DNA from 2 places in the Bacillus sp. AL-1R genome. Region 2 is predicted to be linked to the other one. Evidence: a T-box and tRNA genes for the amino acid it is inferred to sense, from the RefSeq annotation. Region 2 holds a T-box; the other holds one or more tRNA genes.
What was found. The T-box of region 2 lies ahead of ileS (isoleucine--tRNA ligase). A T-box ahead of a tRNA ligase gene usually reads a tRNA of that ligase, here a tRNA-Ile.
Positions count from the first base shown of each region.

Region 1 (15,367 bases), 1.8 Mb from region 2:
ACTAGGAAGCTTTCAATGAACTTTATTAGTGTATTTACTTTGTTATTATTAGAAGTATCATCTCTATTTTTTAATATACAAATACACTTGTATTCTTATTATAAAAGAGTTTTTATCTTTTTTTGAAAAAAACGTTTAAAAAGTGTTGACGGTATGGATTATCGATGTTATATTATTTTATGTCGCCAAGAGATAACGGCGTCGAAAGAAAAAAGGTTTTAAAAAAATGTTGACAGGCTCTTCTGAGAATGTTAATATGAAAAAGTCGCGAATGACGCGACGGTGTGAACTTTGAAAACTAAACAAAACATGAAGTAAACGTCAATTATTAGTTTTTTGAGCAATACAAGATTTAAACTTAACTTTTATGGAGAGTTTGATCCTGGCTCAGGACGAACGCTGGCGGCGTGCCTAATACATGCAAGTCGAGCGAACTAACGGGAGCTTGCTCCCGTTAGTTAGCGGCGGACGGGTGAGTAACACGTGGGCAACCTACCTGTAAGACTGGGATAACTTCGGGAAACCGGAGCTAATACCGGATGACATTAAGGAACTCCTGTTCCTTAATTGAAAGATGGCTTTTAGCTATCACTTACAGATGGGCCCGCGGCGCATTAGCTAGTTGGTGAGGTAACGGCTCACCAAGGCGACGATGCGTAGCCGACCTGAGAGGGTGATCGGCCACACTGGGACTGAGACACGGCCCAGACTCCTACGGGAGGCAGCAGTAGGGAATCTTCCGCAATGGACGAAAGTCTGACGGAGCAACGCCGCGTGAGCGATGAAGGCCTTCGGGTCGTAAAGCTCTGTTGTTAGGGAAGAACAAGTGCTAGTTGAATAAGCTGGCACCTTGACGGTACCTAACCAGAAAGCCACGGCTAACTACGTGCCAGCAGCCGCGGTAATACGTAGGTGGCAAGCGTTGTCCGGAATTATTGGGCGTAAAGCGCGCGCAGGCGGTTTCTTAAGTCTGATGTGAAAGCCCCCGGCTCAACCGGGGAGGGTCATTGGAAACTGGGAAACTTGAGTGCAGAAGAGGAAAGTGGAATTCCAAGTGTAGCGGTGAAATGCGTAGAGATTTGGAGGAACACCAGTGGCGAAGGCGACTTTCTGGTCTGTAACTGACGCTGAGGCGCGAAAGCGTGGGGAGCAAACAGGATTAGATACCCTGGTAGTCCACGCCGTAAACGATGAGTGCTAAGTGTTAGAGGGTTTCCGCCCTTTAGTGCTGAAGTTAACGCATTAAGCACTCCGCCTGGGGAGTACGGTCGCAAGACTGAAACTCAAAGGAATTGACGGGGGCCCGCACAAGTGGTGGAGCATGTGGTTTAATTCGAAGCAACGCGAAGAACCTTACCAGGTCTTGACATCCTCTGACAACCCTAGAGATAGGGCTTTCCCTTCGGGGACAGAGTGACAGGTGGTGCATGGTTGTCGTCAGCTCGTGTCGTGAGATGTTGGGTTAAGTCCCGCAACGAGCGCAACCCTTGATCTTAGTTGCCAGCATTCAGTTGGGCACTCTAAGGTGACTGCCGGTGACAAACCGGAGGAAGGTGGGGATGACGTCAAATCATCATGCCCCTTATGACCTGGGCTACACACGTGCTACAATGGATAGTACAAAGGGTTGCAAGACCGCGAGGTGGAGCTAATCCCATAAAACTATTCTCAGTTCGGATTGTAGGCTGCAACTCGCCTACATGAAGCCGGAATCACTAGTAATCGCGGATCAGCATGCCGCGGTGAATACGTTCCCGGGCCTTGTACACACCGCCCGTCACACCACGAGAGTTTGTAACACCCGAAGTCGGTGGGGTAACCTTTTAGGGGCCAGCCGCCTAAGGTGGGACAGATGATTGGGGTGAAGTCGTAACAAGGTAGCCGTATCGGAAGGTGCGGCTGGATCACCTCCTTTCTATGGAGACATCATGAACCGATGGTTCATGTATGAAATGTTTCTTCATTGTTTTGTTTAGTTTTGAGAGTTCACTCTCAACATTTGTACCTTGAAAACTAGATAATGTCATTCATTAAACTGCGTAAGTTTAATTCAATTAGTTTTAAAATTAGTTAAGTTAGAAAGGGCGCACGGTGGATGCCTTGGCACTAGGAGTCGATGAAGGACGGGACTAACACCGATATGCTTCGGGGAGCTGTAAGTAAGCTTTGATCCGGAGATTTCCGAATGGGGGAACCCACTACTCGTAATGGAGTAGTATCTTTACCTGAATACATAGGGTACTGAGGACAGACCCAGGGAACTGAAACATCTAAGTACCTGGAGGAATAGAAAGCAATAGCGATTTCCCAAGTAGCGGCGAGCGAAAAGGAAGATAGCCCAAACCAAGAGGCTTGCCTCTTGGGGTTGTAGGACACTCTATACGGAGTTACAAAGGAACGGGGTAAATGAAGCGACCTGGAAAGGTCCGTCGAAGAAGGTAAAAACCCTGTAGTTGAAACCTCGTTCCCTCTTGAGTGGATCCTGAGTACGGCGGAACACGTGAAATTCCGTCGGAATCTGGGAGGACCATCTCCCAAGGCTAAATACTACCTAGTGACCGATAGTGAACCAGTACCGTGAGGGAAAGGTGAAAAGCACCCCGGAAGGGGAGTGAAAGAGAACCTGAAACCGTGTGCTTACAAATAGTCAGAGCTCGTTAACGAGTGATGGCGTGCCTTTTGTAGAATGAACCGGCGAGTTACGATCCCGTGCAAGGTTAAGTTGAAGAGACGGAGCCGCAGCGAAAGCGAGTCTGAATAGGGCGATTTAGTACGTGGTCGTAGACCCGAAACCGAGTGATCTACCCATGTCCAGGATGAAGTTCAGGTAACACTGAATGGAGGTCCGAACCCACGCACGTTGAAAAGTGCGGGGATGAGGTGTGGGTAGCGGAGAAATTCCAATCGAACTCGGAGATAGCTGGTTCTCCCCGAAATAGCTTTAGGGCTAGCCTTATGTGTTAGAGTCTTGGAGGTAGAGCACTGATTGGACTAGGGGCCCCCAACGGGTTACCGAATTCAGTCAAACTCCGAATGCCAATGACTTATCCATAGGAGTCAGACTACGAGTGATAAGATCCGTGGTCAAGAGGGAAACAGCCCAGACCGCCAGCTAAGGTCCCAAAGTATACGTTAAGTGGAAAAGGATGTGGAGTTGCTTAGACAACCAGGATGTTGGCTTAGAAGCAGCCACCATTTAAAGAGTGCGTAATAGCTCACTGGTCGAGTGACTCTGCGCCGAAAATGTAACGGGGCTAAACGTATCACCGAAGCTGCGGATTGATACCATTTGGTATCAGTGGTAGGGGAGCGTTCTAAGGGCGTTGAAGCTAGATCGTAAGGACTGGTGGAGCGCTTAGAAGTGAGAATGCCGGTATGAGTAGCGAAAGACGGGTGAGAATCCCGTCCACCGTATGCCTAAGGTTTCCTGGGGAAGGCTCGTCCTCCCAGGGTTAGTCAGGACCTAAGCCGAGGCCGACAGGCGTAGGCGATGGACAACAGGTTGATATTCCTGTACCACCTCATTTCCGTTTGAGCGATGGAGGGACGCAGAAAGATAGGGTAAGCGCGCTGCTGGATATGCGCGTCCAAGCAATTAGGCTGATGTGTAGGCAAATCCGCACATCATAAGGCTGAGTTGTGATGGCGAGGGAAATATAGTACCGAAGTTCCTGATTCTACGCTGCCAAGAAAAGCTTCTAGCGAGGAAATAGGTGCCTGTACCGCAAACCGACACAGGTAGGCGAGGAGAGAATCCTAAGGTGAGCGAGAGAACTATGGTTAAGGAACTCGGCAAAATGACCCCGTAACTTCGGGAGAAGGGGTGCTCTTTTGGGTGTATGCCCGGGAGAGCCGCAGTGAAAAGGCCCAAGCGACTGTTTAGCAAAAACACAGGTCTCTGCGAAGCCGCAAGGCGAAGTATAGGGGCTGACGCCTGCCCGGTGCTGGAAGGTTAAGAGGAGGGGTTATCCCTTACGGGAGAAGCTCTGAATTGAAGCCCCAGTAAACGGCGGCCGTAACTATAACGGTCCTAAGGTAGCGAAATTCCTTGTCGGGTAAGTTCCGACCCGCACGAAAGGCGTAACGATTTGGGCACTGTCTCAACCATAGACTCGGTGAAATTATAGTACCTGTGAAGATGCAGGTTACCCGCGACAGGACGGAAAGACCCCGTGGAGCTTTACTGCAGCTTGATATTGAATTTTGGTACAGCTTGTACAGGATAGGTAGGAGCCTGAGAAGCCGGAGCGCTAGCTTCGGTGGAGGCGTCGGTGGGATACTACCCTGGCTGTATTGAAATTCTAACCTAGAGCCGTGATCCGGCTCGGAGACAGTGTCAGGTGGGCAGTTTGACTGGGGCGGTCGCCTCCTAAAGAGTAACGGAGGCGCCCAAAGGTTCCCTCAGAATGGTTGGAAATCATTCGAAGAGTGTAAAGGCATAAGGGAGCTTGACTGCGAGACCTACAAGTCGAGCAGGGACGAAAGTCGGGCTTAGTGATCCGGTGGTTCCGCATGGAAGGGCCATCGCTCAACGGATAAAAGCTACCCCGGGGATAACAGGCTTATCTCCCCCAAGAGTCCACATCGACGGGGAGGTTTGGCACCTCGATGTCGGCTCATCGCATCCTGGGGCTGTAGTCGGTCCCAAGGGTTGGGCTGTTCGCCCATTAAAGCGGTACGCGAGCTGGGTTCAGAACGTCGTGAGACAGTTCGGTCCCTATCCGTCGTGGGCGCAGGAAATTTGAGAGGAGCTGTCCTTAGTACGAGAGGACCGGGATGGACACACCGCTGGTGTACCAGTTGTTCTGCCAAGAGCATGGCTGGGTAGCTATGTGTGGAAGGGATAAGTGCTGAAAGCATCTAAGCATGAAGCCCCCCTCAAGATGAGATTTCCCATAGCGTTAAGCTAGTAAGACCCCTGAGAGACGATCAGGTTGATAGGTCAGAGGTGGAAGCGTGGTGACACGTGGAGCTGACTGATACTAATCGGTCGAGGACTTAACTAACAAGTTTGATAATGACATTATCTAGTTTTGAAGGTACAAAAATTATTATAAAAAACTTCAAAAAAGTTATTGACTTTAAAATGAAATTTGATATAATAATTAATGTCCTAAAGAAAAGAATCAAGTGATGATAGCGAAGAGGTCACACCCGTTCCCATACCGAACACGGCAGTTAAGCTCTTCAGCGTCGATGGTAGTTGGGGGTTTCCCCCTGTGAGAGTAGAACGTCGCTTGGTTTGATGGAGGATTAGCTCAGCTGGGAGAGCACCTGCCTTACAAGCAGGGGGTCGGCGGTTCGAGCCCGTCATCCTCCACCATATGCCGACTTAGCTCAATTGGTAGAGCAACTGACTTGTAATCAGTAGGTTGGGGGTTCAAGTCCTCTAGTCGGCACTCTTTATGAGCCATTAGCTCAGTAGGTAGAGCATCTGACTTTTAATCAGAGGGTCGAAGGTTCGAATCCTTCATGGCTCACCATTTTCTAAAAAAGAAAATATTGCGGGTGTGGCGGAATTGGCAGACGCGCTAGACTTAGGATCTAGTACTTCGGTGTGGGGGTTCGAGTCCCTTCACCCGCACCATTTATCTTGTTAATCAGTATATGCGGAAGTAGTTCAGTGGTAGAATACAACCTTGCCAAGGTTGGGGTCGCGGGTTCGAACCCCGTCTTCCGCTCCATATATACTGCCGGGGTGGTGGAATTGGCAGACACACAGGACTTAAAATCCTGCGGTTGGTGACAACCGTGCCGGTTCGAGTCCGGCCCTCGGCACCATTTATAATATGCGCCCGTAGCTCAATTGGATAGAGCGTTTGACTACGGATCAAAAGGTTATGGGTTCGAGTCCTTTCGGGCGCGCCATATTGTATCACCTGTAATTCTAAACGGGAAGTGGCTCAGCTTGGTAGAGCACCTGGTTTGGGACCAGGGGGTCGCAGGTTCAAATCCTGTCTTCCCGACCATTAAAAACATGGGGCCTTAGCTCAGCTGGGAGAGCGCCTGCCTTGCACGCAGGAGGTCAGCGGTTCGATCCCGCTAGGCTCCACTTGGACAAATTAAATTGATTTATTATGGCGGTGTAGCTCAGCTGGCTAGAGCGTACGGTTCATACCCGTGAGGTCGTGGGTTCGACTCCCTCCGCCGCTACTTATTTAAGGACCTTTAGCTCAGCTGGTTAGAGCAGACGGCTCATAACCGTCCGGTCGTAGGTTCGAGTCCTACAAGGTCCACCACTTATAATGGAGTAATACCCAAGTCTGGCTGAAGGGATCGGTCTTGAAAACCGACAGGGGTGTAACAGCCCGCGGGGGTTCGAATCCCTCTTACTCCTCCATTTTTATTAAATTAACAAATTGAATTTAATGGATCTAATTTAAATAGTATCCACATTATCGCGGGGTGGAGCACGAACGAATATGCTTCGAAGAAATTACTTCAGCATACCAATCGAGCCGCTACTTGCATAATCATCCTGAGATTGGGATGGTCTTAACAAAATTAATATTCATGGAATTATATAAAATAGTATCCACATTATCGCGGGGTGGAGCACGAACGAATATGCTTCGAAGAAATTACTTCAGCATACCAATCGAGCCGCTACTTGCATAATCATCCTGAGATTGGGATGGTCTTAACAAAATTAATATTCATGGAACTATATAAAATAGTATCCACATTATCGCGGGGTGGAGCAGTCTGGTAGCTCGTCGGGCTCATAACCCGAAGGTCGCAGGTTCAAATCCTGTCCCCGCAACCAAATGGTCCCGTGGTGTAGCGGTTAACATGCCTGCCTGTCACGCAGGAGATCGCCGGTTCGATCCCGGTCGGGACCGCCATTTAAGATGGCTCGGTAGCTCAGTCGGTAGAGCAGAGGACTGAAAATCCTCGTGTCGGCGGTTCGATTCCGTCCCGAGCCACCATCTTAAAAAAATGGCAACAAACAATATTTATTTCGCCGACTTAGCTCAATTGGTAGAGCAACTGACTTGTAATCAGTAGGTTGGGGGTTCAAGTCCTCTAGTCGGCACTCTTTATGGCGATCGTGGCGAAGTGGTTAACGCATCGGATTGTGGTTCCGACACTCGTGGGTTCGATTCCCATCGGTCGCCCCATATTTTGCGGGTGTAGTTTAATGGTAAAATAGAAGCCTTCCAAGCTTCGGTCGTGGGTTCGATTCCCATCACCCGCTTTTTTATAAAATTTAATGGGCCTATAGCTCAGCTGGTTAGAGCGCACGCCTGATAAGCGTGAGGTCGATGGTTCGAGTCCATTTAGGCCCACCATTAAATTTATAATTATTTTTCCGCAGTAGCTCAGTGGTAGAGCACTCGGCTGTTAACCGAGTGGTCGTAGGTTCGAACCCTACCTGCGGAGCCATATTATAGAGAAGTACCCAAGTGGCTCAAGGGGCTCCCCTGCTAAGGGAGTAGATCGGGTAACCGGTGCGAGGGTTCGAATCCCTTCTTCTCTGCCATATTTTTTTTGGCCCGTTGGTCAAGCGGTTAAGACACCGCCCTTTCACGGCGGTAACACGGGTTCGAGTCCCGTACGGGTCATATCTAAAGCTCAGTTATTTGTGATAACACAGGTAACTGAGCTTTTTTGTCTTTTAATACGGCTCTATACTTTATGTTGGGGTATGTACACAATTTTAGATAAAAAACACGTAACTTCCAATATTCGTTATACTTGAATTGTCGAGAAACAAGTTAAACGAATGGAGTTACGTGTAAATGAATTCTAACATAGATATACTAGGTCTAGTGACAAAAGTAGAGGAACAATATAAATGTCAACTTAATATAGATTCGGGTATTAATGATGTACCATTTTGGAGGTCAGTAGGGGTACCAATAGAATTTTATAAAGGTTTTTTAAGCTTCACAATTGTGTCAGCTAGTATAACTAGTCATGTATGGGCGGCATGATGTAATACTTGTGGAAAACCGTTGTTATCAGTGCTTTTTTACTTCAAATAATAACCTCTTCCTTTTCAATTTCTACCAAGTAAAAGTATCTTTTAAAAAGACCCTCCTTTTTCCCATTTTATTTTATATAACAAGTGAACGGACGTGAACTATAAATGTCAACTTAAACATGTACATTTTCGATTATTTAAATATGTACAAAATCACTCATTCTTCTTTGAAAGATGTTGCATAATACTGTATGATTCCTCAACAACGTTTATTTAAATTAGAGAGCAAGAAGAAATTGAAAGCAAGCGCATTATCTTAGTGTTAAAATGTGAATAGCTAAAGGTGAGGTGATTAAATGAGTGGATTAAATAATGAGGTCATGTGGAATGCAGTTGAATCATGCGATGAAAACTATGATGGAGTATTTATTTATGCAGTTAAGTCCACTAGGATTTGTTGTAAACCTTCTTGTAAGTCAAGAATCCCATTAAAAGAAAATGTAGCATATTATCCGTCATTATCTTTGGCAATTAATGATGGGTACCGTCCATGTAAAAGATGTCAACCTGATTTACTTCACTCAAATGAAGAGGAAATTATTTTATCAGCAAAACAGTTTATTGAAAAAGAATTTCGAAGCTGTTTAACATTGGATCGCTTAGCACTTGAAGTTGGAGTAAGTAAATTTCATTTGCAAAGATTATTTAAAAAATCCACTGGTTTATCACCGTTAGAATTCGTAAATAAGTTAAAAATGATAGAAGCTAAGAGATTATTGCGGGATACTGAGGATACCATAACTGAAATAGCGCATAATCTTGGTTTTAAAGGGTCATCACATTTTTCAAGCATGTTTCGGCATCATTATAGTAGCACTCCAACTTCATTCAGAAAGAGGTAAATAAATGAAATGAAAAGATGGAGTAGCTTTATTGAAATATTAGGAATGCTGTGTGGCTTTTTTTGTAATTGTATGTGGTGTATTTTTGATTTCAGAGATTCGTTTCTTATGTAACACCAAGAGACAGAATGCAACTCTAATAAGATTATAAATAATAAGACAAAAAGGATTTTCGTAAAAACGAAGATCCTTTTTATTATATTACGATTGTTAAATGTTTTTGTTGAAATGCAAAAATATGTAAGTCAGTTAATTTTATGTCACTATTTTGATCAATAGGAATTGTTGATTGATCTTCTATATTTCCATATAAATCTGAGATCGGTTTAGAGATTTTTAGTACTTTTGCATCTAACTTTCCAGGTAATTTGATTATTGTTTCTAAAAAAATTTTAAAAAAAGATTCTCCCTCTTAATCTGATAATTTTCGACAAATCTTCTTAAATAGAAAGTTTATATGAAATATAAGTGTGAAATATGTATGAAATTTCATGAAAAATCAAAAATTTACAAATTGTTACAAGGGAATTCAGGAAAAAGATGTATAATTATACATATATATTCGTTCGACAAATTCGACATTTTTACGACAAGTGCTATAATGACAACGTTTTCATGAATGGTTATTCATTTACCAAAAAATGTTTTTGAATTTTTTTTGCATAAAAACAAGGTAAATATATATATTTGTAGAATATTAAGAGATAGGAGAATTTAAGAGATTGTAATGAGGTGAGGATGTTGCTTTTGACACGGCCAACTGAGTTTGATGTACATTTATTCCATGAGGGAAGTTTATTCCATAGCCATGAGTGTTTTGGGGCACATGTAGTAAAAAAAGGGAATAAAGTTGGAACTACTTTTACAGTGTGGGCTCCACATGCGAAAGGTGTCTCAGTTGTTGGGGACTTTAATAATTGGAATGGTTCTGAACATAAAATGGAAAAGTTGAACGATCAAGGGATATGGACGATATATATCCCCGAAATTGGTCATGGGACGATATACAAATATGAAATTTCAACGAAACATGGTGAAGTTTTATTAAAAAGTGATCCTTATGCTTTCTATAGTGAATTACGACCAAGTACTGCTTCGATTGTTTATGATCTTTCAGGGTATAAATGGAAAGATGCAAAATATCGAAAACAGAAATTCAAAAAGTCTGTATATGAAGAACCAGTTTTAATTTATGAAGTACATTTAGGTTCTTGGAAAAAGAAAGAAAACGGTGATTTTTATACTTATGCAGAACTAGCGACAGAACTAATTCCATATGTAAAAGAACATGGTTTTACACATATTGAAATATTACCATTAGTTGAACATCCATATGATCGTTCTTGGGGGTATCAAGGAGTAGGTTATTTTTCTTCTACTAGTCGATATGGAAATCCTCATGAGCTAATGAGCTTTATTGATGAATGCCACCAGCTAGGACTAGGAGTCATTATGGATTGGGTACCAGGTCATTTTTGTAAAGATTCTCACGGACTTTACATGTTTGATGGTGAACCGACATATGAATATGAAGGTTATGATGCTAGAGAAAATGAAGTATGGGGAACAGCAAATTTTGATTTATCAAAGCCAGAAGTAAAATCATTTCTTATTTCAAACGCCTTATATTGGATGGAATATTTTCACATCGATGGTTTTAGAGTAGACGCTGTTGCAAATATTTTATATTGGAAAAATAGAAATGAAGAAAATCCCTTCGCAACTAACTTTTTAAGAAAATTAAATGAAGCGGTATTTGAATATGATCCACAAGTATTAATGATTGCAGAAGATTCTACTGATTGGCCATTGGTTACTGCACCAACATACGAAGGTGGATTAGGATTTAATTTTAAGTGGAATATGGGTTGGATGAATGATGTTTTGACTTATATGGAGACTCACCCAACGGAAAGAAAGCATCATCATAATAAGATGACTTTCTCGTTTTTATATGCCTTCTCAGAAAACTTTGTTTTACCTTTTTCACATGATGAAGTAGTACATGGTAAGAAGTCATTGTTAAATAAAATGCCAGGTACATATGAGGATAAGTTTGCTCAATTAAGAGTACTATTTGGTTATTATTTATCTCATCCAGGTAAGAAACTCCTATTTATGGGAAGTGAATTTGGGCAATTTGATGAGTGGAAGGATTTAGAGCAAGTTGATTGGATGATTAAAGATTATGAATATCATGCCAAGATGAACAAGTATTTCAAAGAATTATTATCGATTTATAAAAAAAATAAATCACTTTATGAAGTTGATAATCATTGGGATGGATTTTCATGGATTGATGCAAATAATGCAGACCAAAGTGTATTTTCATTTATCCGTAAAGGAAAAAACAAAGATGATTTTGTCATCATAATTTGTAATTTTAGAGAAATTTCTTATGACAAATATCGAATTGGAGTACCTGCAAAGCATCGATATAAAGAATTGCTTTCAAGTGACTATATACAATTTGGCGGCGATAGTAAAATAAATCGTTCTGCCATTGAAACAGAGGAAATACCATATCATGGTTTACCATACAGTATTGAAATAGCATTACCTGCCTATAGTTTTACAATCATTCGTCCAGTTAAAATGCGAAAGGGGATTAGCAGCAATGGTTCAGAAAAAATGCGTAGCAATGTTACTAGCAGGAGGAAAAGGGAGTAGATTAAGTTCTTTAACAAAAGAACTAGCTAAACCAGCCGTAGCTTTCGGAGGTAAATATCGAATAATCGATTTTACTTTAAGTAATTGCACAAATTCAGGTATTGATACTGTTGGGGTGCTAACCCAATATCAACCACTAGTACTAAACTCATATATCGGTATTGGAAGTGCATGGGATTTAGATCGATTAAATGGTGGGGTAACTGTTTTACCGCCATATTCAGAAGCTTCTGGAGTTAAATGGTATACAGGAACTGCAAGTGCAATTTATCAAAATTTAAATTATATAAAGCAATATCATCCTGAATATGTTTTGATTCTTTCAGGTGACCATATTTATAAGATGGACTATAGTAAAATGTTAGGCTACCACATTGAAAAAGAGGCAGATGTTTCTATTTCAGTTATCGAAGTTCCGATTGAAGAAGCTAGCCGTTTTGGAATTATGAATACAAATGAAGAAATGGATATTATAGAATTTGAAGAAAAACCTCAATATCCGAAGAGTAATTTAGCATCGATGGGAATTTATATTTTTAAATGGAATGTTTTAAAAGAGTTTTTAGAGATGGATGATCGCAATCCAGAATCAACTAATGACTTTGGTAAAGACGTTATTCCACTTTTATTAGAAGAAAAGAAAAAGGTAGTTGCTTACCCATTCAAAGGTTATTGGAAAGATGTTGGTACAGTAAAAAGCTTATGGGAAGCAAATATGGATCTATTAAATGAAGATAGTGAACTAAATATATATGACCGTGATTGGCGCATATATTCAGTTAATCCAAATCAACCACCACAATATATTGCACCTACAGCAATCGTTGAAGACTCTCTAATTAATGAGGGGTGTGTTGTTGAAGGGTCTATATCACATTCAGTATTATTCCAAGGTGTAACAATCGGAGAAGGCAGTATGATAAAAAATTCTGTCGTTATGCCAGGTTGTGTAATTGGAAAAGATGTTCGAATTGAAAGTGCAGTAGTAGCTCCTGGAATGGTTATTCCTGATGGAAGCCTTTTAGGTCCTGAGAAAGATTATGAAGAGGTAATTTTAGTTACAAGCGAAGAATAAGAGGTGGCTCATTCCTCAAATAGAAAAATAGATTGAGAGGGTTATTTGATGAAACATACTATGCTAGGAATAATTGAGGCGTCAACACATTTTGAATCTTTAAAGCCGTTAACACAGCATCGACCATTAGCAACTCTTCCTTATGCAGGTCGATATCGTTTAATCGATTTTATGTTAAGTAATATGGTGAACTCTGGTATTACGAGTGTCGCTGTATTTCCAGATAAACCTTATCGATCAATTATTGATCACTTAGGCTCCGGTAAACATTGGGACTTAAATCGTAAAAAAGATGGACTATTTATTTTTACGCCAGAACCAACTGATGGAGCTTTTGGTACATTCGATTTCATTGAAAAGCATATTCAATTTTTACAACGTTCTACTCAAAAGTATGTAGTAGTAGCAAATAGTTATACGATTTGCTCAGTGGATTTCAGACCAGTTTTAAAGAGACATGTTGAAACAAAGGCACAAATTACTGAGTTAAAGCAGTTCGGTAAATCTTTAAACATCTATATCCTTGAAAAAGAGTTATTGTTAAAGCTTTTTGAAAATTTCCACGAAAAAGGCTATGAAACAATTATGGACGTTGTACGTGATCAAAATAATGAAGTTGAACTCAGTGCGTATGAAATACCTCAACAGGTTTCAATCATTCGAACAATTGAGGATTATTTCGAGCAAAGTATGAAATTATTAAATCCTGAAATATGGAATCAATTATTCTTAAAGTCTTATCCTGTCTTTACTAAGGTTAAAGATGAGCCACCAACAAAATATTCAAAAGAAGCAATTGTAAAAAATTCAATTGTAGCTAATGGATGTGAAATTGAGGGAACGGTTGAAAATAGTATTATTTCAAGAGCTGTGAAAATTGGAAAAAATACAATTATTCGAAATTGTATTGTTATGCAAAAATCAAACATTGGAGATAATTGTATATTAGATGGTGTTATTTTAGATAAAGATGTTCGAATAGAAGATGGTGTTGAAATAAAAGGAAGCTTAAGTGAGCCAGTTGTGCTTCAAAAAGGTTCAGTTCAAGGAGCGTTGATTCAGTGGTAAATGTTTTATATATTGTTTCAGAATGTGTACCATTTGTTAAATCGGGAGGGCTTGCAGATGTTGCAGGCGCTCTCCCAAAGTATTTAAATAAACTTAATACGAATGTAAGAGTTATGCTTCCATTTTACTCGTTAATACCTGCTAAATTTAGAGAAGAAGCTAAGCTAGTTAAAGAGCTAACGATAAATCTAGGTTGGAGAAAACAGTATTGTGGTTTATTTGAATTGAAATTAGAAGGTACAACTTATTATTTTATTGATAACGAGTACTATTTCAATCGAGATAAGTTGTATGGTCATTTTGATGATGGAGAGCGTTTTGCATTCTTTTCTTTAGCTGCAATTGAATGTATTAAAGAATTAGACTTTAAACCTGATGTTATTCACTGTCATGACTGGCATACAGCAATGATTCCATTTTTCATGAAAGAGTATGGTGCATTAAAAGATATTAATCCAAAAATGAAATCTGTATTTACAATCCATAATCTTCAATTCCAAGGCGTATTCCCAAAAGTAGTAATGGACGATATGTTAGGGATCGATGAACAATATTTCCGCGATGACTATTTAAAATTTTACGATTGTATCAACTTTATGAAAGCTGGAATCATTTCAAGTGATTCCGTAACAACTGTTAGTCCAACATATAAAGAAGAAATTAAGCACGAATTTTTTGGAGAGCAACTTGATGGTCTATTACGTGAGCAAGATCACAAACTTTTTGGGATTGTTAACGGAATTGATGAAACAATTTATAATCCAGCTACTGATCCAAAAATTCACTCTAATTACGATGAATTTACAATCGAAAATAAGATAAATAATAAATTGAAATTGCAGGAGTCACTTGCATTAAAAATGGATGAAAATATTCCTATTATTGCAATGGTTTCTAGATTAACAAGCCAAAAAGGCATTGATCTCATTCAACATGTTTTCCCTCAAATTATGGATCATAATGTCCAAGTAGTAATTTTAGGTTCTGGTGATTCAGAATTCGAGAACTTCTTTAGAGCAATGGAGCATAATTACTACGATAAAGTTAGAGCCTATATTGGATTTGATGAACGCTTTGCTCATCAGATTTATGCAGGTGCAGATTTATTCCTAATGCCTTCACTATTTGAACCATGTGGTCTAGGTCAGCTAATTGCGATGAAGTATGGATGTGTACCAATCGTAAGAGAGACTGGGGGGCTAAATGATACTGTCTGGTCATATAATGAAGAGACGAAGAGTGGAAATGGTTTTACTTTTACGAACTATAATGCTCACGATATGCTTCACACAATTGAACGTGCATTGAGTATTTATGAGAATAAAAAGCATTGGAAATCAGTCAGAAGGAATGCAATTAGAAGAGATTCAAGTTGGTTAAAATCAGCTAAAGAATATGCAAAATTATATTTGCAATCTTCAAAGTAAAAATCTTTTAGGGTGAGGTGATTCCATGTTTTCTAGTGTGGAGGAGTTTGAGTGGTGTTTTAAAGAGAAGCTAGAAAGTATGCATGGAAAGAGTACTGCAGATAGCACTACTCAAGAGCGATTTCAAACACTCGGAACGATGATTCGTGAACATATAAGCGGTAATTGGCTGGGAACGAGTGAACAATACCGCTTAGAGCGAAAAAAACAAGTATATTATTTATCAATTGAATTCTTATTAGGAAAGCTTTTAAAAAGTAATCTAATTCATCTAGGGCTTAGGGAGTTATGTGAATCT
Region 1 is NZ_CP197469.1:3,688,798-3,704,164, reverse strand. It holds rRNA gene ACSBO6_RS17885 (16S ribosomal RNA) at 365-1,915, shown strand; rRNA gene ACSBO6_RS17880 (23S ribosomal RNA) at 2,069-5,006, shown strand; rRNA gene rrf (5S ribosomal RNA) at 5,127-5,242, shown strand; tRNA gene ACSBO6_RS17870 (tRNA-Val) at 5,248-5,323, shown strand; tRNA gene ACSBO6_RS17865 (tRNA-Thr) at 5,327-5,399, shown strand; tRNA gene ACSBO6_RS17860 (tRNA-Lys) at 5,408-5,483, shown strand; tRNA gene ACSBO6_RS17855 (tRNA-Leu) at 5,505-5,587, shown strand; tRNA gene ACSBO6_RS17850 (tRNA-Gly) at 5,610-5,684, shown strand; tRNA gene ACSBO6_RS17845 (tRNA-Leu) at 5,693-5,781, shown strand; tRNA gene ACSBO6_RS17840 (tRNA-Arg) at 5,792-5,868, shown strand; tRNA gene ACSBO6_RS17835 (tRNA-Pro) at 5,893-5,969, shown strand; tRNA gene ACSBO6_RS17830 (tRNA-Ala) at 5,980-6,052, shown strand; tRNA gene ACSBO6_RS17825 (tRNA-Met) at 6,080-6,153, shown strand; tRNA gene ACSBO6_RS17820 (tRNA-Ile) at 6,163-6,239, shown strand; tRNA gene ACSBO6_RS17815 (tRNA-Ser) at 6,248-6,340, shown strand; tRNA gene ACSBO6_RS17810 (tRNA-Met) at 6,690-6,766, shown strand; tRNA gene ACSBO6_RS17805 (tRNA-Asp) at 6,770-6,845, shown strand; tRNA gene ACSBO6_RS17800 (tRNA-Phe) at 6,854-6,929, shown strand; tRNA gene ACSBO6_RS17795 (tRNA-Thr) at 6,964-7,036, shown strand; tRNA gene ACSBO6_RS17790 (tRNA-His) at 7,046-7,121, shown strand; tRNA gene ACSBO6_RS17785 (tRNA-Gly) at 7,128-7,198, shown strand; tRNA gene ACSBO6_RS17780 (tRNA-Ile) at 7,216-7,292, shown strand; tRNA gene ACSBO6_RS17775 (tRNA-Asn) at 7,312-7,386, shown strand; tRNA gene ACSBO6_RS17770 (tRNA-Ser) at 7,393-7,483, shown strand; tRNA gene ACSBO6_RS17765 (tRNA-Glu) at 7,494-7,565, shown strand; gene ACSBO6_RS17760 (hypothetical protein) at 7,743-7,937, shown strand; gene ACSBO6_RS17755 (bifunctional transcriptional activator/DNA repair enzyme AdaA) at 8,284-8,829, shown strand; gene glgB (1,4-alpha-glucan branching protein GlgB) at 9,571-11,499, shown strand; gene ACSBO6_RS17745 (glucose-1-phosphate adenylyltransferase) at 11,447-12,574, shown strand; gene ACSBO6_RS17740 (GlgC family sugar phosphate nucleotidyltransferase) at 12,623-13,642, shown strand; gene glgA (glycogen synthase GlgA) at 13,636-15,069, shown strand; gene ACSBO6_RS17730 (glycogen/starch/alpha-glucan phosphorylase) at 15,095-15,367, shown strand, end outside.
Region 1: it has a tRNA-Ile gene. The T-box ahead of ileS (isoleucine--tRNA ligase) is inferred to sense a tRNA for this amino acid. The anticodon was not compared.

Region 2 (15,367 bases):
GGAATTCATCTCAACTGCTATTTTTATCCTTTTTATGTATAAAAAAGGTATCGAATAACTTCACACATGAATTTAGATTATAACATTGGCGCGATGATACTAGTAGCACCAACTAAAACGCACATTGTTCCTCCAAATCGTGTACTCCATTTATAAAAAGAAGATGGTTCTGTTGCACCATCGGATTTCCAACTTTCTGTAACAACCCAAAATGCTTCAGGTGCCACTATTAGAAAAAATCCAAATAAAATAAGTAATATTCCTATAAACATATAAGATACCCTCCAAAATAGTTTTTGAAGTTGTTCCGCATTAAATATTCTATTACTCTTATACACTTATCAAAACTTTATAATCCTTTTTCTTTAAGATAATTTTCTACAGTACTCTTAATTTCTTGCTCAAAGTAATTGGGTGCTACTGAGTTACTACTACTTATAGTAAGAGTTTTTAATTCCGAATTATATTCAAGCTCAACAGTATCCTTTTGTGAAACACCCAGTTCCTTAATGATTGTAGCAGGAAGAATTATACCTAATGAGTTTCCAATTTTCACTATCTTTCTTTCCATGAATCCCACCTACCTTTTTGTAATTATGTAATTTAAATGCCTTATGTTATTTACTATATTTTACCATTTCCTATTAAAATTCGAATAGGTATTTTTTCACCTTTAATCCGCTTTTAAACTTTTTTAAGGTTGAAGAGCAGGGTTTAAAAGTGGACCATATTCTAAAGTTTTCCACGCATCACCCGCTTTTCAAACAACTACAAATAAGATCGATACTACCTAAAGGATTTTTAAACGAAGTAAAGAATAAATTAAGGTAGTAGAAAAAATGGATTTACTTGTAGTTTGGTTTTCGTCTATAATGTTCTTCTTTTCTCGTATTCAATGAATCAATTGAATAATACATGAAAGTTCCTAGGGAGGTTAAGGATGAAAGAAAATAACAAGACTCTTATATTAATAGGACTAATGATTGGAGTCATCTTCTCAGAGCTAGACGAGACGGTCGTTGCAACAGCTATGCCAACAATTATTAGGGATTTGGGTGGTTTAGCGCTTTACGGCTGGGTCGGTGGGGTTTATATGCTTTCGATGACCTCCTTTATGGCAATACTCGGCAAGCTCGCGGATTTATATGGTAGGAAAAAAATATATTTATTTAGTATGGGATTATTTATGGCTGGATCGATTATTAGTGGTACAGCCCAATCTATGGAAGTTCTTTTAATCGGTCGTGGGATTCAAGGGATTGGTGCAGGTGGGTTAATGCCGCTTGCGATGGTCATTTTTGGAGATAGTTTCCCTGTTGAACAACGTGCTAAGCTTCAAGGTATTTTCGGAGCTGTCATGTTTATACCTCAACTACTTGGACCGCTTATCGGAGGTTATTTTGTACAGCATATTTCATGGCACTGGATCTTCTTAGTCAATATTCCAGTTGGAGTTTTAGCTGCAATTTTATTAGCAATAGGATTAAATGAAACGAAAGTAGACAAAAAGATTCATATAGATTGGTTTGGTGGGATTTTACTAGTTACTATGTTAATAAGTTATCTGCTGACTCCTGTACTTCATCAAACAGAAGGGTATGCATGGAGTGATCCTAAAATGATTGGTTTACTAATTTTAGGAACTATTTTACTAGGTTTATTTATTTTTGTAGAGTCAAAAGCAAAAGAACCTATTATCCCATTGCACTTATTTAAAAATAGAAATTTCGTTGTCATTTCGGCACTAGTATTTGTATTTGTACTTGCGATCATGGGGTCACTTTCATCTTTCCCATTCTTCTCGCAAAATGTACTCGGTTTAACACCTACTGAATCTGGTTATTTAAATTTACCAATTATGGTTGGAGCAATGGGTGCAAGTATAATTGCTGGTCGAGTAATGAATAAATTCCCTTATCGAAATATTTACGGTATTTCATTTATCATTCCAATAGTCGGTTTCTATTTACTTACAAATATTTCTGCTCACACATCAATTTTTACATTCGTTATTTATTTCATCATTCTTGGCCTTGGATTTGGTGCATTATTTAACAATGCATTAATTGTTCAAGAATCAGTTGAAAAGGATAATGTTGGGATTGCTCAATCTTCCGTTATGTTATTTCAATCCATTGGTATGACAATTGGCTTTAGTTTATTTGGTTCTCTATTAGCTACGAAAATTACATCAGGGATGAAGTCATTAGCTGGAAGTCTTACGATGGATCAATTACTACAATTAAAAAATGTAGAAAATGGTATGATTCCACCTAATCTTGATCCTAACTTACTTGAAAAAGTAAAAACAGTCTTTACACATGCATTCCAAGATTTATATTGGGTATCTTTTGTGCTTGCCATCTTAACATTTTTAATTTGTTGGGGTCTGAAAAAGGAAATTTTAATAAAGAAAGATGAAGCAAGTGAAGTAAAGGAAGTAAATTCTATTTAACGAAAAAAACCATTCCGTCTTTTTGTGGAATGGTTTTTTAATTTATATTACTTGTTTATTATATGCTTAATTACATCTTCTAAAGATTTTTCTGCCATAGATGATAATCTTAAACTATGATTCTCAAACTCTAAATGTGATGTAACTTGATTCGGAACGATTACACAGTGTAATCCTGCTTTTGTTGCAGCGATTAATCCATTCAACGAATCTTCAAATGCGATAGCTTCTTTAGCTTGAACACCAATTGCCTCAATTGCTTTTAAATATAACTCCGGGTCTGGTTTTACATTCTTCACATCATCTTTCGTCTTAATGACTGAGAAGTATTCGTAAATATTTAATTTTTTTAAGAAGCCCTCTACCCATTCTCTTGATGAGCTAGAAGCCAGCGCTATTTTTAATCCTGCATTTTTTGCTGAAACTAAATAATCTTCTACACTTTCTCGAAGTGCAGGCTCGAGTAGTTTCTCATCAACTAACTCTTTAGCCATTTCTTCGATCAGTTCTTTTTCAATTGGTTCTTTTAAATTTGAATTAATAAAATCGAATAAAATTTCATCACTTGTTCCTACAACTTCTGAAAACTTTTGAAAAGTTAACCCCACTTCATATCGTTGTAGTACTTCCTTATATGCTTCGAACCAAACAGACTCAGTATCGACAATTAGACCATCAAAATCAAAAATTACAGCTTTAATCATTCTATTTCTCCCTTTCCTTCATTGGACTATTTTACTATATTATGAATATTTCAATTTATTATTGTTCGTTTAATTTTTCCCAATCAGGTTTAATAAGTGAAAATACGTTTAAATCATATGACTGGTCTCCTTGAACTAAATAGCCTCTAAGTAATCCTTCTTTTCGAAACCGTAACTTCTCAACTAATGTCGATGAAGCTGTATTATCTGGAAAAATAATAGCTCCAATTCGATATAATCCTAGTTGATTAAAGCAATATGATGTAATTTCCTTAATTGCTTCTGACATATATCCCTTTCTCCAATATTCAGGTAATAAATCATAACCAATTTCCGTTCTTCTAGCATGTAAAACTAAATTATTTAATCCAATTGTTCCGATTAATTTTTTGGATTCTTTTTCTACTATTCCAAAACGCATTCCTTGTTGATTTTCAAATCTAGTTTGAAATGAATCGATCATTTTAACAGCTTGATCTTTTTCAGTAAAGGGGTCCATACCATAGAATTTCATTAACTCTTTATTTGAAAAAATGGAAAAAACCTCATCAACATTTTTTTGTGTAATTTGCATTAATGATAATCTTTCTGTTTCTAAAATTGGAAAGTCCATCAAATTACCCCTTTCTTACACGTCGAATAATCTCATAAACCTAGTTTGTATACTTGAAGTACCTTATTTTACCATAAATCATGATTTAATCTTCTTAATTTTCATTTGATTTATTTATTATTCATTTATACCTAATTCCTCATGAAAATCATTCAGTGGATAAGTATTCTTTTTTTATACCATCCAAAATTTGGTAATAATCCTTTTTCACAGAAATAGAAATAAATAGACTCATTTCATTTATAAGGGAGAACAGTTACATGAATAATCAGTTAAAAATGAATCCACAGCATTTTTACAAAGACCCATACTCATTTTTTAGTACCGCAAGAAAAATTAGTCCTGTGCTTTACACAGAGCTATTTCAAAGAACCGGTTGGCTAGTAACAGGCTATAGAGAAGCAGAAGTCATGCTAAAAGACCCCCGTTTTATAAAAGAAGAAACAAAAGTCGCTCCACCTGAACAAATACCTGAAAGTGTTATGCCCGCAATTGCAATAAATCGAAAAATGATGTTATTTCGAGATGCTCCTGATCATACAAGACTAAGAAATCTTGTGAACAAAGCTTTTTCTCCAAGAATGGTTGAAAATTTACGGGTTACGGTAAATGAAATTGCTGATCATATTATCGCAAATATGAAGGGAAAATTTACCCACGAACTCATAAGTGATTTCTCATATTTACTACCTGTCTTTGTCATAACGGACCTTTTAGGTGTTCCTAAAGAAGATCGCGATTTATTTCGCAATTGGTCAGAAGCATTTATAAAATTTATAGATTTTAATACGACTATGAAGGATTTAGAATTAGTGTCAAAGGATATTCTTGATGCTTCTAATTATTTCAGAAATCTTATATCTAAAAGAAGAATTGAACCTAAAGAGGATTTAATCAGCCATTTAATCGTAGCAGAGGAATCTGGAGATAAATTAAGTGAAGATGAAATGATCGCAAGTTGTCTTCTTTTACTAATAGCTGGCCATGAAACTACTGTTAATTTAATCACGAATGGATATTATTTATTATTAAAACATCCTGAAGCATTGGAGCTATTAAAAAATGATTTAACATTAATTCCTTCAGCTATTGAAGAAATATTAAGATATGAATCACCTGTTATTTTTACTTCGAGATGGGCTAGAGAAGACTTTAAATTCTTTGGAAATTCGATCAAAAAAGGTGATTACTTTATGGTTTCATTAGGTGGAGCCAACTACGATCCAGCAGTCACTAATAATCCTGAAACATTTGATATCACTCGAAAAATTATTAAACATTTATCATTTTCATCTGGTCCACATTTTTGCTTAGGTGCCCCTCTTGCTAGACTAGAAGGGCAAATTGCAATTGAAAAACTGATTAAACATTTAGTTAATCCAGTTTTAATTGAAGAACCGACTCGACGTAAAAATGTTGCATTTCGTGGGTTTGAAAGCTTAAAGATTCAGGCAAGTGTTCAGTAAAGTTCGATCAAATTCAGCTAGTTTCAAAGAGAAAATTTTTTATTAATTTGAGTAACAGCATAACAAAAAAGAGCATCGAGATCTCGGTGCTCTTTCTCATAGTTTGAAATCGTTTTTTATTATCAACACTTCCAGATACAAAACATATCTACCTCTAAATAATTACAGTTGACTTATTTGTAGTAAAATAGTTAACCCCTTTTTTAACTCTTCCAATGATGCATAGGCATACGAAAGACGAATATGGTATAAATCTCTTGGTTCGTAAATATACCCTGGATTAATCAATATATTTTCTTTAAGTAATTTTAAAAAGAAAGACTTATTTACAATCGGTTTATGAAACTTGAGCCATATGTAGAAACCACCTTCAGACTTTTTCCATGAAGCTATTTTTGTGTATTTCTTTTCTAAAATTTCTTCTACGAATAGTGCTCTTCTTTGTAATTGTTCTCGGAGGTTTATAAGATGCTTTTCGTATAGACCGCTTGAGATCCAGTGAGATACGATTTCTTGTGAAAAGGCACTTGAACCATAATCTGTTTGCATTTTTATATCAGCTAATCGTTCAATTACAGGTGAAGGTGCAACAACCCAACCAATTCTTAATCCTGGACTAAGTGTTTTTGAAACACTCCCTATATAAAGAACTTGTCCTGATTTATCAAACGATTTTATAGCTGGTAGAGTTGATTCAAAAAGCAATTCATGATACACATCATCTTCAATAATCGGAATTTGTAGCTCCTTGCATGTATTAAAAAGATATTGCTTTTCTTCCAATGACCAATTATAACCTGTTGGATTGTTAAGTGTTGGAACGCAGTAGAATAAAGATTGCCTCCTTCCTTTATGCGCCCGTAAATTATCTTTTAATTGACATTCCCTTGAAATTGAAATCATTTGCATTCCATTAGATTGAAAGGGATGTACTGAATTTAAATACGAAAAGGGTTCATGGAATAAAATGGATCCCTCTTCTAATAATCCAACAGCAATCAATTGAAGTGCTTGAAGTGCACCCGAAACAATTAAAATGTTCTCTGGTGTTGATTCAATACCACGTTTTTTTAAATAATTACATAAAATTTTTCGGAGCTTTTCACTCCCTTGCGGAGATGAATAGCCAATTGCTTTGGAATCAAGTGAAATCTTTCTTAACGAATCTTCTATTTGTTTAGTTGGTAGTAAATCTGGTGATAATTCACCTGTACCAAGCCGTATGATATGATCCATCTGCTCATATTCATTTATGAGTTGAATCGTATGGAAGTTTGGTTTATGAATACTTGATTCAATATGTCTGTGCCAATTTGGTTGATATTTTTTCAATAATACATTCCAAGAATTATTTGCTACAAATACCCCTGAACCCATTTTTGATTCGATCAAACCATCTGCCCTTAATTCATCAAGTGCAAGTTGTACAGTACTGCGGTTCACATCAAATTGCGATGCTAGATGCCGCTGTGATGGAATCTTTGTGCCAACAGACCAATCACCTCGTTCAATACGAGATTTTATCCAATCTACAATTTGGTCTTGAAGTGTCAAATGAGAATCACGATTTAGTTTCCATTTCATCTAACTCCCCCTAAATTGGGTGGATATAAAACCATCCAATTGGTTGTTTTCTTTTAGTTTTATCATAGTAAGATAGTAATTGAAAGGGAGTTGATTAGATGGAAGCCATTATTCATGGTCTAGTCCTAGCATTCGGACTTATTTTACCTTTAGGGGTACAAAATGTATTTGTATTTTCACAAGGTGCCACACAGCCCAAACTAATTCGAGCGCTTCCTGCGACTCTTACTGCTTCGATCTGTGATACTTTTTTAATTCTTTTAGCTGTTTTTGGACTTTCCACAATCGTACTACAATTTGAATGGCTAAAAATTAGTCTGATGATTGCTGGTATTTTGTTTTTAGTTTACATGGGGTATGTTATTTGGATGTCTAAACCAGCAGCAATTGAATCGAACAGTGCATTACCTAGTAGGCAACAAATCATTTTTGCATTATCAGTTTCCTTATTAAATCCCCATGCAATCTTAGATACTGTAGGAGTAATTGGAACAAGTGCATTAAAATATGTCGGATGGGAACAAGTTTACTTTACGATCGCATGTATTATAGTATCTTGGATTTGGTTTTTTGGATTAACATTCGCAGGCTCAGTCATGAAGAAGGTAGACAATACAGGAGGCTTAATGAACATATTCAACAAATGCTCCGCCTTGTTTATTTGGGGAACTGCTATTTATCTTTTAATTGGATTAATTTAATGTACATAAGGGGGGGATAATTGAATGATGATTATCCTCTACATATGTTCTATCACCAATTTAGACATATGTCCCTTCATCAATTATTCCTTGCTATTGATAATTGTTTGAACCTTTTTACAGCAATTGATAAATAATTGTTAATAGATTATGTTAGTAAGTTTCTTCAATTCTTACAAAATGGAGTAAAATTCATCACCGTTTTTGATTTTTTCTTTAATCACCTCCTTTTTTGGACAAAATAAAAAAGCCCCTAATATAAGTTGAAAGAGCACGAGCTACTTTAGCCATTGTATTACACCTCCCGGAAAATTTTTAGCTGCCAAACTTTGCAGCCGGATTCTGAACACCCATTGTACCATTCCCCTATTGGAGTAAAATTGGTGTCATATCAAATCATAGATATTATACACCTATATTTCCAACTCCAAATATAGTTTAGTAGGAATACTCGTTAGCAAATCTCTTTTCTTTGAATAAACATCATATTTATCACCATTTTTTAAGGCTATCCATTCATCTTTCACACTTTCTTTGATAGACAAAATATTCATACTTTTATTTTCTATTTCAACTGCAGCTAATTTATTTCCAATTAGATTTTCATCTCTAATAGAGCCTACTAAAAAGTAATCATTAGTTAGAATAGGTAATTTGTTCTCTTCAGCAAAAGTTAATTTAGGGATAAACTGTATAGGTAAACTTTTTTGTTCTACACTAACATAAAGACTTGTAATGCTTTCCATGATTGGATTTGATTTAATAACTAAATAGTCTTTTTCTCCATATTCGCTTAGTCTGTATGCCTCATCTTTCACTGAAAACAAATTATATAGATCGAAGTTAATCCACTTTTTTTGGTAGTTATATTCATTAACAATTATTCCTAATTTATTACCTATTTGCTCATTAACTTCGGAAGTAATGTACAAATAATTTACTCCGTTATAAGACAGTTTTTTCTCATCCTCCCCAGCATAGTAACCAATTGGTTTAGGCGTAGTGATCGCTTTATACATATATAAGAAAAAAACAATTAAAAATAGTAATAAAAAAACTTTAGTTATTTTTTTCATTAGATATGATTCCTTTCATTTGTATGGCTTGGTTGTTAGTATCTAATACTTTTGAATCTATTAATCTAAAAAATGAAGATTTTATTTCTTTATATCCAACCAACAATCCTTCCAAATCTGTTCCATTATCATTATAGACACATGTTAAAAAATTCACAAAATCTACAAAAGTAACGATGTCTTCTTCAATATCTTCATGCGGGACAATACCACTAATATTGCCGCTGTAACAATTTTATCATTGTTTGTAAGCCTAGGATTATGATTTAAAGTACTATGAATATAAAGTAATTAAAGTCTAATTCATTATCTAAAAAAACTAAAGGGACAAATTGTTCCTACCTAGTCTTTTTCACTTTCATTTATAATTTTACTGAAATATCTTCTAATAAAGGAGGGAGTTTATATAAGATACGCAAAGTGGCTATGAATGCTTGAGAAAGATTTTTCGACTGTACAAATGTAGCAACGAGGAAGTTCTTCACTTTATCAATCCACCAGATAGTATATTTACTGAATTGGACAAAGAAAGTAGTTTTGAGAGATCATAGAGTCCACCGTTTTTAACTTTCTATTTTCAGTAGGATTACAAAATTTAATTTCGCATACTGCAAATGAAAATCCGCATTCCAACTATCCATCAACACTTCTGTTTAGAAATCATTTGATCCTCCTTTCATCATTCTACTTTATTTCAACAGTTATATTAAGAAAGCTTTAAATCATTAATTAAAAAAATAAGATCCCTTGCTAACGTCATTTAATAAGAAAAATGACAGACTATAATCATTATTAGTCTGTCATTTTCTTTAAACTATTCAATTAGAAGCAACTAATTCAATTTCAGCTTGATAGTCACCAAGTTTAATTTCTTTTCCGTTCACATGATTCTTTACAACTAGTTTTCTCATTAATAAGTTTTCCTCAAGCATTCCTTTAAACTTTTCAATGATTTCAATAAACTCTGTCCTTGCTGTTATTCCAATGTCTACACGCATATTTATTGGTAGGTTTAATTCTTTACGGTATTCTTGAATCGATCTAATTAGTTCTCTTACCGTACCTTCGTGGATAAGCTCTTCTGTTAGTAAGGTGTCGAGTGTTACTGTATATTCACCATTTGTCGCTGATGCAAAACCTTCTTTTGCGCTTTTTTCAACTAAAGTATCTTGGGCGTCGACTTTAACCGTTTCTCCTGTTTCAATTAATAAAGTAACATATCCGCTCTCAATTACTTTTTTTGCTTCTTCATTTGTTAATGTTTGTAGTGATTTATTGATTAAATTTGAAAGCTTTCCAAATTTTGCTCCTGATTTTTTAAAATCCAATTTCAATTTTAAGATCGAAAACTCATTTTCGTTGTTTACTTGTTGGAATTTTTTAACGTTTAACTCATCTAATACAATATCTTTATATAAATCCCAATCGATCTCCTCATTGTTACTAACAAATGTTAAACTACCTAAAGGCTGTTTAATCTTTAATGAATTGGCATTTCGGATGCTTCTTCCAAGTTCGACTACTTTTAGAACTGCATCCATTTCCTTTTCAAGTTGAGCGTCGATTAGTGTTTCATCGCAAACTGGAAAGTCAGATAAGTGGACGCTTTGTTTTGTTAAATTAAAAAATACATCTTCCGCTAAGAATGGCGTAAACGGAGCTAATAATTGACTAAATTTTGTTAAAACTTCAAACAGAGTATAGTAAGCCGCTGCCTTCTCTTTATCCATTCCATTTGACCAGAATCTTTCTCTTGATCTTCTTACATACCAATTGCTTACTTCATCTACTAATTTAGCGATGTCTCTTGCAGCATTTGTAAATTGATAATCCTCTAAATTTTTAGATACATTTTTTATTGTGCTATGCAAACGTGAAATGATCCATTTATCCAATGTACTTGATTCATACTCATATTGTGTATTTGCATTAAATCCATCTAAATTTGCATATAAACTGTAAAAACTATATACATTGTCGAATGTATCGATGAGTTTCGATTTCGCTTCTTGAACAACTCTTTCAGAAAAACGCTTCGGGTTCCATGGCGCACTGTCTACTAATAAAGCCCATCGTAATGAATCTGCACCATATTTTTCGATTAATTCTACTGGATCAAGTGCATTACCTTTACTTTTAGACATTTTTTGACCATTTTCATCTAATACATGACCTAGTGATAATACTCGTTTATATGGTACTTTCCCAGTAAATAAAGTAGATACCGCAAGTAAACTGTAGAACCAGCCTCTCGTTTGATCAATCCCTTCAATGACAACATCCGCAGGGAATTGTTGTTCAAATTTTTCTTTATTTTCAAAAGGATAATGATACTGGGCAAATGGCATCGAACCACTATCAAACCAAACGTCAATTACTTCAGGTGTTCTTTTCATATGCCCTTTACAATTTGGACAATTAAGAATGACTTCATCAACGAAAGGTTTATGCAGTTCAATTGAATCATCAATTTCTTCAACTGAATGGCTACATAACTCATTTATACTCTTTGGCGCTAATTGATGATGACACAAATCACATTCCCAAACATTTAATGGAGTGCCCCAATATCTTTTACGGCTAATATTCCAATCTACCATTTGTTCTAAAAAATTACCAAATCTACCGTGTTTTATATGTTCAGGATGCCATGTAACTTCTTCATTATTTTTAATAAACTCATCCTTTAAAACAGTCGTTTTGATAAACCAACTTTCATTCGCATAATAAAGTAATGGTGAATCACAGCGCCAACAATGCGGATAGCTGTGCTCATATTTTTCTTTACTAAATAATAATTCGTTTTCGGCTAAATACCTTACTATATCTACATCACACTCTTTAACAAAACGCCCTTGAAAACCAGGTACTTCATCAGTATATTGTCCCTTTTCATTCACTACATTGACAAAAGATAACCCATTTTCTTGTACAACCTTATAATCATCTTCACCGTATGCAGGTGCGATATGAACGATTCCAGTACCGCTACCTTCAGTTACAAAATCTGCTTTCACCACTTTATGTCCAACTTCAACTTTTACGAAATGAAATGGTGGTAAATAACTAATTCCGATTAGATCGGCCCCAAGAAATTCTGATAAAATGACGTAATCAGCCTTTAATACTTTTTCTACTAAAGCCTTCGCAAGAATATATACTTCCTCACCTTTTTTAGCACGAACATATTCCATTGTTGGATTCACAGCTAACGCTACATTTGCTGGAAGTGTCCAAGGAGTTGTCGTCCATCCAAGGAAATAGACATTATCTTCATTTTGCAATTTAAACTTAACAGTTGCAGACAAATCCTTTACGTCTTTATATCCTTGAGCTACCTCATGTGAGCTAAGTGATGTTTGACAACTAGGGCAATAAGGTGAAACACGATGACCTTTTACTAATAAACCTTTTTCATGAATTGTCCCAAGGATATTCCATACACTTTCGATATAAGAATTATCTAATGTTACATATGGATCATCCATATCCACCCAATAACCTAATTGCTCAGTAAAGTCACGCCATTGTTTTTCATAAGTAAAAACACTTTCCTTACATTTTTCAAGAAAAGCTTTTACACCATAACGTTCAATTTCTGCCTTACCTGAAATACCTAACATCTTTTCAACGCCGAGTTCAACTGGTAATCCATGAGTATCCCAACCAGCTTTGCGAACAACTTGGTAACCAGCCATTGTTTTATATCTAGCTACCACATCTTTGATCGTACGTCCTAATGCATGACCAACATGAGGTAAGCCATTTGCAGTTGGGGGGCCTTCATAAAAAACAAATGATTGATTATGTTCCCTTTGTTCAACTGATTTCATAAATGTATTTTCTTTAGACCAAAGTTTACTAATCCTTTTTTCACGATTTTGAACAGATTCTTTCTTGTTTTCTTTTTTCATATGATATCGCCTCTCTTATTTTTTTAAAGCACACAAAAACCCGCCCCTATCATAAGGGACGGGTTTAACCGCGATACCACCCTAATTCTATTGAAAACAGTCCGTTCTTCAATAGCACTCTAGTCACGTACAATCATACGCGTTCCTTTTAACGGTAGACACCCGTTCAAACCTACTTATATTTTCAGTTTGACTTCTCGGAGAGGATCTTCATTTAAGTACTATTCACCGGATTTCAGCTGCCCCGGCTCTCTGTAGAACAGTAACAAAAATTACTTTTCTCGTCATTGAATTCATTTGTGTGCTTTAATTGTTAATTATTATATCCATCGACTACTAAAAAGTCAAAGTTTTCTTAAATTTATTTTTTATTTAGATGGCCTCTTTGTGGATATCATCTACTTTTTTTCCTTTGGTACCTGAATGTATAGGCACCTTAATTTAAAATTTCAATGAATCTGCTGTTTTTTCAAACATAACACTTTGATCAATTAAACCACAAGTTCCACATTGAACTAAATAGTCTGGACCTTTATACGGAACAAAAAATGGATCTAGCCCACTTGAAACATATTCTTCTATTTCAACATCTCCGCTTTGAGCATTTAATTTAACTGCTTTTGGGTTTTGTTCAATTAAATAAAATCTACTTTTGTTTGTTTTACAGCGTGGACATGCTAATTTATGCATTTTTTCACCTCATTTTATTCATATAAGGTTACTATTCCATTAAATTATTCTATTTATTCATATCAATTCGTATTTAATCTACCTTCAAATACAATCTTTCTTCCAGTTGGTTCAATTTCTACCTTACCATTAACCATTTGCTCTGAAAATATTGGTACTTCCATTCTTTTAACTGGTGTATAGCCTTCTCTTTGCATTCTCTCTAAGCAATCATTAATTGTTTCATTTTCAAAGACTTCAAATTTTTTCTTACTCATCTATTTCCCTACTTTCTACTTTTGTCATTCTATTGAATTATGATCAAATTAAAAATCAAAATATAGTAAAAAACCTTACTTTCATTTGAGAGTAAGGTCAAACTGACTAAAATTAGTTAATCGCGAAGCCTCGAAAGGAATCGTAGTGCTTCAATATAAACCCAAATGACTGTTACTAATAAACCAAAAGCACAATACCATTCGAATTCTTTTGGTGCACCTTGTCTAACACTTGTTGTAATTAATTCAAAATCCAAAAATAGATTTAATGAAGCAATTACTAGTATTGCCAAACTAACAAATATTCCGATTGGACCCGATTGATGAATAAATGGAATTGGAACATGGAATAGTTGTAGGACCATCGTAAGTAAATAAAATAAAAATACACCAATTGTTAAGCCTAAAACGATTGATCTAAAACGGTGCGTTACTTTAACTAGTCCAGTAGCATAACAAATTAATGTTCCTGCAATAATTGCAATTGTTAATAGAACCGCTTGTAGGACAATCATTCCATATGTTGCTTCATAAACAGCTGAAATATTTCCAATTAAAATCCCTTCAACTGCTGCATAAATAGGTGTAGTAATCGGCGCAATTCTAGGTGAAAAAGATGTTACTAATCCAAGAATGAGTGCAACGATCAAACATCCTATAAACACTTTAGAATTAAGTGTTCCAGTTGCCGTTAGATAAAATGAGTATCCCGCTGTTGCGATTAGTAAGATTAATGCGATGATCGTTTTACCAATTGTCCCACCAATCGTCATCGCTTTAGTAGAATGCCTTGATTTCGATAATCGTTCAGAATTTAAGATAGGATTCGAACTCCTCATTTAAACTCCTCCTTTATTTTATACCTTTATTTTACCATTTTTAGTAAAATTCTTAAACTTTAAACAAGCTTTAGTAAAATATATGAAAAAAGATGTCCAAAAGGACACCTTCATTCAAAAAACTAAATTAAAATTTAATTTTATTTGATAAAAATGATTGTAATTCACTTATTGCAACACGAGTTTGCTCCATTGTGTCACGATCACGAACTGTTACTTTACCATCTTCAATTGATTCGAAGTCATAAGTAATACAGAAAGGAGTACCGATTTCATCTTGACGTCTATAACGTTTACCGATTGAACCAGTTTCATCGAAATCAACATTGAAATCTTCTGCTAAAGAAGCAAATACTTCTTGTGCATTTTCTGATAATTTTTTAGATAATGGTAAAATTGCTGCTTTATATGGTGCTAAAGCAGGATGTAGACGCATGACTGTACGAGATGTACCATCTTCTAATGCCTCTTCTTCATAAGCATCAATTAAAAATGCTAACGTCACACGATCTGCACCTAATGATGGCTCGATACAATATGGAACGTATTTTTCATTTGTAATTGGATCATGATATGTGAAATCTTCAGTTGAATATTCCATATGTTGTTTTAAATCATAATCTGTACGAGACGCAATACCCCATAATTCGCCCCAACCAAATGGGAATTTATATTCAAAGTCTGTTGTTGCATTACTATAATGTGATAATTCATCTTCACTATGTTCACGTAAACGAAGGTTTTCTTCTTTCATGCCTAAAGCTAAAAGCCATTTATTAGCTGTTTCTTTCCAATAAGAATACCACTCTAGCTCTTCACCTGGTTTACAGAAGAATTCAAGCTCCATTTGTTCAAATTCACGAGTACGGAACGTGAAATTTCCTGGAGTAATTTCGTTACGGAAGCTTTTACCGATTTGAGCGATCCCAAATGGAACTTTCTTTCTCATTGTACGTTGAACATTTTTGAAGTTTACGAAAATACCTTGAGCTGTCTCAGGGCGTAAGAAAATTTCATTCGTACTTGATTCAGTAACACCTTGGAATGTTTTAAACATTAAGTTGAATT
Region 2 is NZ_CP197469.1:1,920,629-1,935,995, reverse strand. It holds gene ACSBO6_RS09135 (DUF6199 family natural product biosynthesis protein) at 78-272, opposite strand; gene ACSBO6_RS09130 (AbrB/MazE/SpoVT family DNA-binding domain-containing protein) at 350-571, opposite strand; gene ACSBO6_RS09125 (MDR family MFS transporter) at 941-2,455, shown strand; gene ACSBO6_RS09120 (HAD family hydrolase) at 2,503-3,159, opposite strand; gene ACSBO6_RS09115 (GNAT family N-acetyltransferase) at 3,218-3,772, opposite strand; gene ACSBO6_RS09110 (cytochrome P450) at 4,033-5,238, shown strand; gene ACSBO6_RS09105 (aminotransferase-like domain-containing protein) at 5,401-6,822, opposite strand; gene ACSBO6_RS09100 (LysE/ArgO family amino acid transporter) at 6,921-7,523, shown strand; gene ACSBO6_RS09095 (hypothetical protein) at 7,937-8,599, opposite strand; gene ileS (isoleucine--tRNA ligase) at 9,418-12,513, opposite strand; T-box leader at 12,565-12,810, opposite strand; gene ACSBO6_RS09085 (DNA alkylation repair protein) at 12,955-13,203, opposite strand; gene ACSBO6_RS09080 (NETI motif-containing protein) at 13,266-13,460, opposite strand; gene ACSBO6_RS09075 (Bax inhibitor-1/YccA family protein) at 13,577-14,299, opposite strand; gene ACSBO6_RS09070 (glycine--tRNA ligase) at 14,427-15,367, opposite strand, start outside.